DNA from 3 places in the Aquitalea aquatilis genome. Region 2 is predicted to be linked to each of the others. Evidence: predicted binding sites of a transcription regulator. Region 2 holds the regulator's gene; each other region holds the start of a gene.
What was found. The regulator sigma-54, encoded in region 2, starts transcription at its own class of promoters, with help from an activator protein. The targets are predictions, from matches to a motif close to CTGGCACGCTTCATGCTT.
Positions count from the first base shown of each region.

Region 1 (4,208 bases), 1.4 Mb from region 2:
ATTCGTCGACAAAATGGCGGGCCAGCGGCAGGATGTCGCCGGGGCGGTCGCGCAGGGTGGGCAGGGCCAGATGGGCCACCCGCAGGCGGTAGAACAGATCCTCGCGGAAATGGCCGGCGGCGACGGCTTCTTCCAGCCGCACATTGGTGGCGGCAATCACCCGCACATTGATGGGAATGGGTTTGCGCGAGCCCAGTCGCACCACCTCGCGCTCCTGCAGGATGCGCAGCAACTTCACCTGAATATTCAGCGGCAAGTCGCCGATTTCATCCAGAAACACCGTGCCGCCATTGGCGGCCTCGAACCAGCCCGGCTTGGCGGCAAAGGCACCGGTAAATGCGCCTTTTTCATGGCCAAACAGCTCACTTTCCACCAGCGATTCGGAAAACGCGCCGCAATTGACGGCGACAAAGGGCTGATTTGCCCGCTGGCTCAGCGCATGCACATGGCGGGCGATCAGTTCCTTGCCGGTGCCGGTTTCGCCAATGATCAGTACATTGGCGTCGCTGGGGGCGATCAGCTGAATGCGCGCCAGCAGGGCGGTGGATTGCGGGTCTTCAAACACCTGCGCCGTGGCGCGGATGGAGGTGGTCAGGCTTTGCCGGTTCGGCAGGGTAATCAGGGGCATGGCCGGGCCTTCCGCTGGCTCGGCCCGCCGGGCCGATGTGGGTTTCAGGAATAAAACGTCGGTGTCGGATAGCTGCGAATCAAAGCCCATTCCCCTAACTCCTTTAATTTGTAATCAACCGGATCGTGCAAGGTGTGGGTGCGCAGATTGCGCCAGTGCCGGTCCAGACGCAGTCCGGCATGGGTGGCGCGCGCGCCGGTTACCTCGAACATCTGACAGGCCAGGTTCAGCCCCATCCGGGTGGCGGCCACCTTGGCCGCCGCAATATTCATCGCCACTTCGCCGCGTTCGCTTTCGCTCAGCGCCTCGCCACGGGCCAGTGCGTCCACCAGCCGGCTGCCCGCACGGTCGGTGAGGGCGCGCACGCTTTCCAGCCCCACCCAGAATTCGCCGTAATGACCCAGGATGTAGGGGTCTTCGTGGGTGTGGTCTACCTGTGCCGCCTGCCAGGGGCGGGCCTCGTGCAGGGTGTAGTGCCGGGCTTCTTCAAAAGCGCCTTCAGCAATGCCCAGATAGATATTGGTGAGGATCAGCTGCGCCAGCAGTGGCCGCAGGCAGGAGCGCGGTGTGGTGAGCGGGCCGGGTGTGTCGAGAATTTCATTGTTTTCGATGCGTACCTTTTCAAAGTGCACGCTGCCGCTATCTGTCTGGCGCTGGCCGATATTGTTCCAGTCCTGCTGCACGCTGATACCGCTGCGCCCGGTGGGGATGGCCGCCACCACGAGCTGCCCGCCCGGCTGGCGACGGGCAGAGACCACCAGCATTTGTGAATCCAGCGCGCCGGAGCAAAAGCTTTTCTGGCCGGAAAACTCGTGCCAGCCGGCAAGGCGCTTGCTGACGGTGCGCTCGTCCAGCGGATTGAGCGCATTACCCCAGAACCAGTTTTGCCGGGTGGTGATTTCATGCCAGGGCCGCCACTGTTCCGGCCGGCCAAACAGCTCCACCGTGGCCAGCATCAGGTGGTGAAAGGCAAAAACATGGGCCACCGAGCTATCGGCCTTGGCAAACTCGCGCACCACCAGCAGGGTCTCCTGCCAGTTGGCACCCATGCCGCCCAGTTCGCGGGCAATGGACAGGCCCAGCAGGCCGCTGGCGCGAATGGCATCGCGCTCGGCCTTGGGGGTGCCGCCGGCATGGTCGCGCTCTGCTGCGGTAGCGGCAAACTGACTGGCCAGTTGCTGCGCCAGCAGCAGGGCCGAGGCGGGTGTGCTGGCTGTTTGCGGTGCTGCCAGCAGGTGTTGGGGCAAATTCAAGCGTACATCCTTTATTGATCGGCTATTTCCAATAAAACAGCACAGATTTGGCTATGTTATTGGCGCGATGTAAACCAAGGATTTGTCAGGAATATATCTGGAATTTGAATTAGCCCAATTCAGGCGCTAATGGTGAATGGCTGAATGGTGCTGCCTGCGCAGCACCGTGTTTATTGGCTGCTGCGCAGGCAGCAGTGTCGAGTGAACCATCTGCTGCCTGCGCAGCAATTTCCGGCAGAAATGATATTTTTCCAGCTTGATTCAGCTGGCATGCAACGTGCTATTGAATATCGGGCAAAACCGCTAAAGGTTTTATTTCAGCCTCAGGTAATCACATGCACAGCCATTCATTCAGTATGCAATATGTTTCATTCGCCACACTGCACGGGCGGGTCCGTCAGGCAAAGGAGGGCGCATGAGCACCCAGCCGATTGGCCCGGACAGCCCGCTGGCCATTGCCCGCGAACTGGCCAGCCGTTTTGCCCGCAGCGCCGTGGCCCGTGATCAGGCCGGCGGCACGCCCAAGGCCGAGCGCGATGCGCTGCGTGACAGCGGCCTGTTGGGCCTGATCATCCCGCGTGAATTCGGCGGCCTGGGCGAGAGCTGGAGCACCACGCTGCAGATCGTGCGCGAACTGGCGCGGGTGGATAGCTCGGTGGCCCATGTGTTTGCCTTCCAGCACCTGTTGCTGGCCACCGCCCAGCTGTTTGGCCGGCCCGAGCAGTGGCAGCCCTGGTTCGAGCAAACGGTGCGCGAGCGCTGGTTCTGGGGTAACGCGCTCAATCCGCTGGATACCCGCACCCTGGCCACGCCGGATGGTGCAAGCTTCCGCTTTCATGGCGACAAGAGCTTCTGCTCCGGCGCTACCGATTCGGACATGCTGCTGGCCTCGGCACTGCGCAGCGGACAGGGTGGCTTGCTGATTGCGGTGATCCCCACCCGCCGTGCCGGCATTGCCATTCATCAGGATTGGGACAATATCGGCCAGCGCCAGACCGACAGCGGCTCCGCCCGTTTCGAACAGGTGCGGGTGGAGGCGGGCGAGCTGCTGCTGCAGCCCGGCCCCCTGTCCACGCCACGAGCCTGCCTGCGGCCGCTGATTGCCCAGCTGATTCTCACCAATATCTATCTGGGCATTGCCGAGGGCGCGCTGGCCGAGGCCCGCCGCTACACGCTGGAGCAGCGCCGGCTGTGGCCGGCCTCGCTGGCTGATCGCGCCAACAAAGACCCCTACACCCTGCTGCACTATGGCGAATTTCACGCCGCCCTGGAGGGTGCACGCCTGCTGAGCGACCACGCCGCCCGGCAGCTGGATGAGGCTTGGCAGCAGGGTGATGCGCTCAGCGAAGCCGGGCGCGGTCAGCTGGCGGTGCAGATTGCCGCCGCCAAGGTGCATGCCAGCCGCAGCGGGCTGGACCTCACCAGCCGCATTTTCGATGTAACCGGCGCGCGCGCCACCAGTGCAGCCCTGCGGCTGGACCGCTTCTGGCGCAATTTGCGCGTGCACAGCCTGCACGACCCGCTGGATTACAAGCTGCAAGAGCTGGGTGACTGGGCACTGAATGGCCAGTACCCAACCCCCTCGTTTTATTCCTGAGACCCAAGATGACCCAGAACCTGCAAGCAGTTGAAGACGATTTTGACAGTGTGGAACAAGCCATTGCCGCCATTGCCGCCGGTGGCTTTGCCGTGGTGGTGGACGATACCGACCGCGAAAACGAAGGCGACCTGATCATTGCCGCCGAAAAAATCACCCCGCAGCAAATGGCCTTTCTGGTGCGTTACAGCAGTGGCGTGGTATGCGTGGCACTGACTGGCGAGCGGCTGGATCAGCTGCAGCTGCCGCTGATGGTGAGCAGCAATAACGAATCGCAGCGCACGGCCTTCACTGTCACCGTGGATTATCTGCATGGCACCAGCACCGGCATCAGCGCAGCCGACCGCGCCGCCACGCTGCGGGCATTGGCTGACAGCCGCATTCCGGCCAGTGATTTTGCCCGGCCCGGTCATATCTTCCCCTTGCGCTATGCACCGGGCGGCGTGCTGGCGCGCCCCGGCCATACCGAGGCCGCACTGGACCTGTCGCGGCTGGCGGGCCTGGCTCCAGCCGGAGTGTTGTGCGAAATCGTCAACGACGATGGCAGCATGGCGCGCCGCCCGGACCTGCTACGGTTTGCCCGCCAGCACGGCCTGCCCATCATCACCATTGCCGACCTGATTGCCTACCGCGAACGTACCGAGATGGCGGCGCTGGAAGCCAGTTCGCCTTTGGGTGTGGCGGCCTGAGCCTGCCAGGCCGGTCTGCTCCTGCAACACCCGCCACGGCG
Region 1 is NZ_CP039731.1:3,370,709-3,374,916, reverse strand. Features, by position in the region: gene FAZ30_RS15790 (sigma-54 interaction domain-containing protein) at 1-718, opposite strand, end outside; gene FAZ30_RS15785 (acyl-CoA dehydrogenase family protein) at 673-1,881, opposite strand; gene FAZ30_RS15780 (acyl-CoA dehydrogenase family protein) at 2,297-3,478, shown strand; gene ribB (3,4-dihydroxy-2-butanone-4-phosphate synthase) at 3,487-4,167, shown strand.
Region 1: FAZ30_RS15780 (acyl-CoA dehydrogenase family protein) is a predicted target of sigma-54. The motif match lies at 2,147-2,164, and genes of this name have one in related genera.

Region 2 (4,208 bases):
CCGGTTTCCCCGGTGGTCAGGGTGCGGTACGTGAACTGGCCGAACTCATCATGCAGGCCCAGGGCAACTTCGATGCCATCCTGGCCAGGTATCTGGCATGATCCGCTCGCACCGGCTGTTTCCTATCCTGCTGGTCCTCATCACCGGCCTGCTGACGGTCTGGCTGGATACCGTATCGCGCTGGGAGCCCAGCAAGCGCGAACTCGACCCCAACAAGCCGGAAGTCGTGGTTGATGCTGTCGTCGCTACCCGCTACGACCCCAAGGGCATGCTGCAGGAAAAAATGATTGCCAGCCGCATGTGGCAGTACCCTGACCGCACCGAGTCCTATTTCGAAACGCCAGACCTGCAAAGCTACAAGAACGGTGTGCTCGCCTACCACGCCATTGGCGAAAGCGGGCGCTATAACAGCAAGACCAGACAGGCGCTGTTTGACAAGAAAGTCACGCTGATCCAGCCGGCCAGTGCAGACCAGCCGGAAACCCGCGTGGTCAGCAGCAATATGCGTATCGATACCGTGCGCCACATCGCGCAGGCCGCCACGCTGACCCACTTCTATCACGGCAAGTCGAGCGGCAGTGCCGTCGGCTTCATCTATGAACAGCAGACCGGCCAATTGCAGCTGCTGTCCAATGCAAAGGTCACCTATGAAAAATAAATGCCGCACTTACGCCCGCCTGGCCTTGCTGGCGCTTTCCCTGTGCGCGGGCCACAGTGCACACGCCGAAAAGGCCGACCGCGACAAACCCATTGAAATCAGTGCAGATCGCGGCAATCTCGACCAGCTCAAGGGCGTTACCGTCTGGCAGGGCAATGTCATCATCGTGCAAGGCACGTTGAAACTGAACGCCGACCGCGCCACCGTCACCCAGGACAAGCAGGGCAACCAGACCATGCAGGCCACCGGGCGTCAGGTACTGTTCCGCCAGAAAATGGATGGAAAAAACGAATGGATTGAAGGCCAGGCCAACCAACTGGACTACAACACGGTCAGCCATGTCGCCGTCCTCACCGGCAATGCCCGCGTCAAGCGCGGCAACGATCTGGTCATCGGCAACGTCATCACCTACAACACCGAAACCGAGCTGTATGAAGTCAGCAGCGGCGCCAGCAGCAATGGCGGCCGCGTCACCGCCATCATCCAGCCCAAGCCCAGGGACACCACCGCCCCTGCCGCCAAGAAACCCGACGGAAACGCACCATGAGCGGCCCCAGCATTCTGAAAGTCGAGCGGCTGAAAAAGCGCTTCAAGAAACGTACCGTCGTCAAGGATGTCGCCCTGCAGATCCAGAGCGGCGAAGTGGTCGGCCTGCTCGGCCCCAACGGCGCGGGCAAAACCACCAGTTTTTACATGATTGTCGGCCTGATCGGCGCCGATGAAGGTGAAATCACCCTGGATGGCAGCAGCATCACCCACCTGCCCATCCACCAGCGCGCCCGCCTTGGCCTTGGTTACCTGCCGCAGGAAGCCTCGATTTTCCGCAAGATGACGGTGGAGGAAAACATCACCGCCGTACTGGAAATCGCCGGCTACAAAGGTGACAAGCTGGAAAAGGAACTCAGCCTGCTGCTGGACGACCTCAATATCGCCCACCTGCGCGAAAGCAATGCCCTGTCGCTGTCCGGCGGCGAAAGACGCCGGGTGGAAATCGCCCGCGTACTGGCCACCCGCCCGCGCTTCATCCTGCTGGACGAGCCTTTTGCCGGCGTCGACCCGATTGCCGTGATCGACATCCAGAAAATCATCACCTTCCTGCAACAACGTGGCATCGGCGTACTGATTACCGACCACAACGTACGGGAAACCCTGCGCATCTGTGACCGCGCCTACATCATCAGCGACGGCTCGGTACTGGCCTCCGGCGAACCGGAAGAACTGGTCAACAACGAGAAAGTGCGCCAGGTCTACCTTGGCGAACACTTCCACCTGTAAGCCATGAAACAGTCACTACAGCTCAGGGTTTCACAGCAACTCACGCTTACCCCGCAACTGCAGCAGTCGATCAAGCTGCTGCAGCTGTCCACCCTCGACCTGCAAACCGAAGTCGAGCGCTTCCTGCTGGACAACCCCATGCTGGAACGCGGCGACGACACCCCGACACAAGAAGGCAGCACCAGTACCAGCGACACGCCGGCGGCCGGAGAAGAGAGCACGCCCGCCTCCGACAGCAATGACAGCGACAGCAACCCGCGTGACGACAGCAGCGGCGAACTCACCGACTGGGGCAGCGGCAGCCGCCGCAACGACGGCGACGACGAGTTCGACCCCATGCTCAACGTCCCCTGCCCGGTCAGCCTGCGCGAACATCTGCTGGCCCAGCTGGGCGAACTGACGCTCCCCACCCGCGATCAGGCCATCGTGCAATTGCTGATCGAAGAACTGGACGACAACGGCTTTCTCAGCGTCGATCTGGAAGAACTGGCCAGTCATTTGCCGCTGGAACTGGAGCTGGAAGCCGACGAACTGATGGTCGGCCTGCGCCTGTTGCAGCAGTTCGATCCGGCCGGCATCGCCGCGCGCTCGCTGGCCGAATCGCTCTGCCTGCAGCTGGACCGTCTGCCACCGCAGGAAAACGGCCATGCCCTGGCGCGCAAGATCGTGGCAGAACACCTCGGTTTGCTGGGCAATCGCGACTATACCCGGCTCAAACGCCTACTCGGCGTCGACGACGCCGCCATCCGCCAGGCCCAGCAACTGATCGCCCGGCTGACCCCCCATCCGGCAGCCGGTTTCGGTGGCGAGGACGTGCACTACGTCATCCCCGATGTCACCGTGCGCAAACGCCGCGGCCGCTGGGTGGCCGAACTCAACAACGGTGCCGTACCCCGGCTGCGGGTCAACCAGCTGTATGCCCAGATGCTGTCGGAAAACCGTGCCGGTGCAGGCGAGCTTTCCGGCCGCCTGCAGGAAGCAAAATGGCTGGTCAAGAACATCCAGCAGCGATTTGACACTATCCTGAAAGTGTCGGAAGCTATAGTGGAAAGGCAGCAAGCGTTCTTTGAACACGGAGAAGTGGCCATGCGTCCGCTCATCCTGCGCGATATCGCAGACGAGCTGGGACTGCATGAATCAACCGTTTCCCGGGTGACTACCCAGAAATACCTGCTCTGCCCGCGCGGCTTGTTCGAGCTGAAATATTTCTTCGGCAGTTCCCTGGAAACCGACAGTGGCGGCGAATGCTCGGCCACTGCCATCAAGGCCCATATCCGCCGCATGATAGACGGCGAAAATACGGCCAAGCCACTTTCTGACAGCGCCATTGCCGACGAATTGGGTAAACAGGGCATGCAGGTTGCAAGACGTACCGTTGCGAAGTATCGTGAAGCTATGCAGATTCCACCGGTCAACCTGCGCAAGGCATTGTAGGACGCCTTGAAGAATATCCGCTTGCCCGGCCGACCCGACCGGGCAGTCAACACAAGAAGGAGTTAGGGTATGAACCTCAAAGTAACCGGTCTCCACCTCGAAGTAACCCCGGCCCTCCGCGAATTTCTGGAAAGCAAGCTGGAACGTATCACCCGCCATGTCGATCACGTTATCGACGTTACCGTCACACTGTCGGTAGACAAGCTGGTGCAAAAGGCAGAAGTCAACGTTCACCTCTCCGGCAAGGACATCCACGTAGAAGCCACCGACTCCGATATGTACGCTGCCATCGACTCGCTGATGGACAAGCTGGATCGACAGGTACTCAAGCACAAGGAAAAACAGAGCGAACACCGCGTGACTCCGCAGGTTCAACCGGAAGCCACCCTGTAATCACCTGACCGACGATGCGGGAACCCAGCGGGTTCCCGTTTTTATTTGCACGGAGCCTTTTTCATTTTGATGAAGGCAACGTAGAATTGGCCAGTTTTTGTAGCCGCGTGCACACATTCCTATGAGCCTGATCGGCAAAATCCTGACACAGGATCACATCCTCCCGGACCTGGATGTCGCCAGCAAGAAGCGCGTCTTCGAGCAGGTGGGCCTCCTTATCGAAAACACCCACGGCATTGCGCGCAGTGAAATTTTCGACTGCCTGTTTGCCCGGGAAAAGCTCGGCTCCACCGGACTGGGCCAGGGAGTCGCCATTCCGCATGGCCGTGCCCGTGGTCTGAAGGAAGCCGCCGGCATCTTCATTCGGCTGAAGAACCCCATCCCCTTCGATGCGCCGGATGGCAAGCCGGTGCAAAGCCTGTTTGTACTGCTGGTACCGGAACAAGCC
Region 2 is NZ_CP039731.1:2,005,352-2,009,559, reverse strand. Features, by position in the region: gene FAZ30_RS09425 (KdsC family phosphatase) at 1-101, shown strand, start outside; gene lptC (LPS export ABC transporter periplasmic protein LptC) at 98-658, shown strand; gene lptA (lipopolysaccharide transport periplasmic protein LptA) at 648-1,205, shown strand; gene lptB (LPS export ABC transporter ATP-binding protein) at 1,202-1,933, shown strand; gene FAZ30_RS09405 (RNA polymerase factor sigma-54) at 1,937-3,367, shown strand; gene hpf (ribosome hibernation-promoting factor, HPF/YfiA family) at 3,437-3,760, shown strand; gene ptsN (PTS IIA-like nitrogen regulatory protein PtsN) at 3,882-4,208, shown strand, end outside.

Region 3 (4,208 bases), 2.1 Mb from region 2:
AGATCTGTTCAACTATCTGGCGGCTGCCTACGGCATCGGCATTCTGGATCTGCCCAGCCGCAGCCCCCAGCTGTCGGTCATTTCCACCGAGCCGGTCCGCCCCGGCGGCAAGGTGGAAACGGTGGCAGCCCCCAGCAGCCCGCAGAACAGCAGCCCGGCACCGGCCCCCAGTCCGGCCAAGCCGGCACAGAGTAGCGGCAGATTGCTGTCGCGCCTGCTGAAAAAGGTCATTGGCCTGTAACCAGGAATACGGAATCCCATGCGCGCTTACGATAACAAGATCATCTTCGCCGGCCCGGTTGGTGCCGGCAAAACCACCGCCATCGGTGCCATCAGCGATATCGCACCGGTCACCACCGATGCCCGCGCCTCCGACATGACGCTGAACCGCAAGGACACCACCACGGTAGCGCTGGACTACGGCGTACTGATGCTGGACGAGAGCACCAAGGTGCACCTGTACGGCACGCCGGGGCAAGAGCGCTTCGACTTCATGTGGGACATCCTCAGCCAGGGCGGCATCGGCCTGATCCTGCTGCTGGACAATACCCGCGCCAATCCGGTGAAGGATTTGCAGTTTTTCCTCAATGCCTTCCGCGACATGCTCAAGGCGGCACCGCTGGTGATCGGCGTCACCAAGACCGATCTGCGCGCCACCCCCAGCATTGAAACCTATGCCGCCCTGCTGGAAAAATTCGACATGCGGCCACCCATTTTCGAAATCGATGCCCGCTCGCGCGAGGACGTGAAAAAGCTGGTACTGGCATTGCTGTTCTCCATCGACCCCGGGCTGGAAAGCTGATCATGTCAGACCACCTTTCGCTCAAGGATACGCTCTACCCCATCGCCAGCCCCGCCGGTGCCTACTATGCCGTGTCCAGTCCGGAGCAGGATGCCGCGCGCATTCTGCTGACCCAGATCCTGCGGCTGGGCCATTCCGTACCGCTGACCGAGGCCCTGCTGGAAGAATGGAGTGGCAACGACCTGGGCAAAGGGCTGGAAACCCTGTACCGGCTACAGCGGCTGGAGTTCGTGCACGGCACCGAACAGCCGCGCCCGCCGCTGGCCATCAACCTGGAAAACCAGCTGCCCTCGCTGCTGGCGGCGCTGTCCGGCAACGGGCGCGCCCTGCTGGCCGACGACAACGGCCTGTATTACGCCACCGCCGGCTTTCATCATGAGTCGGCCGAGGAAATCGCCGCCCTGGCCGGCGACATCATTTCGCTGAACCGCCGCCACGCCCTGCTGCTGAAAAACAACCTCAACATCAGCAACCTGGCCTGGGCCATCAGCAATCCGGCCGGCCACAGCGAGCTGGGGTTTTACCCGCTGCATGTCGGGCAGCAATCCTTCGTGCTGGTGATTGGTGGCACACCACGCCTGCAGGACGAACATTTCGTGACGCTGATCGAGCTACTCAGTCGTCGTTACGCTTGAACAAGAAGCAGCCCGCGGCGCGGGCCAAGAATACCCACTGGAGAAAACCATGCGTGAACAGATGCTCAAGTCCATCCTGAGTGACCTTAACGGTGCATCCGCCGATATCGAAGCGTCGGCCATCATCTCATCCGACGGCCTGACCATGGCCGCCCTGCTGCCGCAGGATGTGGACGAAGACCGTGTCGGTGCCATGGCCGCAGCCATGCTGTCGCTGGGCGAACGCACCGCCAAGGAACTGGCACGCGGCGAACTGGAACAGGTGATGGTGAAGGGCGACAACGGCTACATCCTGATGAGCTATGCCGGCCGCGATGCCGTACTCACCGTGATTGCCCGCCGCGAAGCCAAGCTGGGGCTGATTTTCCTCGATGCCAAGCGCGCCGCGCGCAATATCGCCGAAATCCTGTAAGCCCCGCCATCACGGCAGCAGCACCACGGCAGGCGGTTCTCACGCGCCGCCTGCCCGGCCCCCCTGCTAGCGGCCAATCGGCCTGCACCATTCTCAAGCCCGCCACGCACCAGCAGAGACCGGCCCGGTTCAATCCGGTGCATACGCGGCAGTTTATGTAGTGCGTCAACCCTGTCTTAAGCAATCCCTATAAAATAAGCGGCCGAGCCCGCGTGCTGCACACTGCTGCGCACAGCCCCACCTCGCCTCCTTCCTGCCCGTCCCCGCTTGCACCGCCGTGCGCCACCGTCCGCCGCCAGCCTGTTGCCACGGGCTGGGCATGCTTATTGCGTAGTGTTCAGCACAAGCCACCAAGGGGGAATGCGCGATGCACCAGATCACACCGCTAGATCACACCCACTACGACGAGATGCTGGCTGCCGGACAGGATGTCCGTCCGTCCTACCAGCATTTTGCCAGCTGGCTGAACCAGGCAGCACCCGACTGGCTGCGCAACAAGCAGGCCGAGGCCGACACCCTGTTTCGCCGCGTCGGCATCACTTTTGCCGTCTACGGCGACGAAAGCGGAGCCGAACGGCTGATCCCTTTCGACACCATCCCACGCATCATTTCCGCCGCCGAATGGAAAACCCTGGAAGCCGGCTGCATCCAGCGCGTCACCGCACTCAACCGCTTTTTGCATGACATCTACCACGAGCAGGACATCCTCAAGGCCGGCATCATTCCGCCAGAGCAGATCCTCACCAATGCCGGCTACCAGCTGGCCATGCAGGGCATAGACCTGCCGCGCCAGGTGTACGCGCACATCGCCGGGGTGGACATCATCCGCCACAGCGATGGCGGCTTTTACGTGCTGGAAGACAATCTGCGCACCCCGTCCGGCGTCAGCTACATGCTGGAAAACCGCAAGATGATGATGCGGCTGTTCCCCGAGCTGTTCGCCAGCCACGACATCACCCCGGTCGAGCACTACCCCAATATGCTGCTGGACACCCTGCGTGCCGTGGCACCGCCCGAGGTGGACAACCCCACCGTGGTGGTGCTCACCCCCGGCCAGTACAACAGCGCCTATTTCGAACACGCCTTCCTCGCCAGCCAGATGGGGGTGGAACTGGTGGAAGGGCAGGATCTGTTCGTCAAGAACGGCCATGTCTACATGCGCACCACCTCCGGCCCGCAGCGGGTGGATGTGATCTACCGCCGGCTGGACGATGCCTATCTGGACCCGCTGGCCTTCAACGCCGGTTCCATGCTGGGCGTGCCGGGGCTGATGTCGGTCTATCGTGAAGGCCGGGTCAGCGTGTGCAATGCCGTGGGGACCGGCGTGGCGGACGACAAGTCCATCTACCCCTATGTGCCGGACATGATCCGCTTTTATCTGGGCGAAGAACCCATCCTGCACAATGTGCCCACCTGGCAGCTGCGCAAGCCGGAAGATCTGGCCTACGTGCTGGACCACCTGCCCGAGCTGGTGGTGAAGGAAGTCCACGGTGCCGGCGGCTACGGCATGCTGGTCGGCCCGGCAGCTACGCAGGAGGAAATCGCCGCCTACCGGCTGCGCATTCTGCAAGACCCGGCCAACTTCATCGCCCAGCCCACGCTGTCGCTGTCGACCTGCCCCACTTTTGTCGAGGCCGGCATTGCCCCGCGCCACATCGACCTGCGCCCCTTCGTACTGTCCGGCAAGAAAGTGCAGCTGGTGGCCGGCGGCCTCACCCGCGTCGCCCTGCGTGAAGGCTCGCTGGTGGTCAATTCATCCCAAGGCGGCGGTACCAAGGACACCTGGATTCTGAAGGAGGACATCACATGCTGAGCCGAATGGCAGGGTGCCTGTACTGGATGGCACGTGATATGGAACGCGCCGAGAACACCGCGCGCTTGCTGGATGTCAGCCTGCAGATGTCGCTGCTGCATGCCTCATCGCAGGACGACTTGCTGGTGCCGCTGGATGTCACCGGCAGCACCGCCAATTTTCTGCAGCGCCACCGCACCCCCACCCCGCAGACCGTATTGCACTATCTGGCGCTGGATGGCGACAACCCCGGCAGCATCTACAACTGCATGCGCAGCGCCCGCGAAAACGCCCACGTTGTGCGGGTAAAGATCACCTCGGAAATGTGGGAACAGGTCAACGGCACCTGGCTGGAAATGCGCGAGTGGCAACGGCGCGGGCTGGACACCCGCAGCGCATCAACCTTTCTGGAATGGGTACGCGAACGCTCGCACCTGTTTCGCGGTGCCGGCTACGGCACCATGCTGCGCAACGACACCTTCCATTTCTCCCGGCTGGGGACGTTTCTGGAGCGTGCCGACAACACCGCGCGCATTCTCAACGTGAAAACCAAGCAGATCAGCGACA
Region 3 is NZ_CP039731.1:4,119,795-4,124,002, forward strand. Features, by position in the region: gene FAZ30_RS19130 (hypothetical protein) at 1-241, shown strand, start outside; gene FAZ30_RS19135 (GTP-binding protein) at 260-802, shown strand; gene FAZ30_RS19140 (roadblock/LC7 domain-containing protein) at 805-1,437, shown strand; gene FAZ30_RS19145 (roadblock/LC7 domain-containing protein) at 1,487-1,849, shown strand; gene FAZ30_RS19150 (circularly permuted type 2 ATP-grasp protein) at 2,217-3,662, shown strand; gene FAZ30_RS19155 (alpha-E domain-containing protein) at 3,656-4,208, shown strand, end outside.
Region 3: FAZ30_RS19150 (circularly permuted type 2 ATP-grasp protein) is a predicted target of sigma-54. The motif match lies at 2,164-2,181, and genes of this name have one in related genera.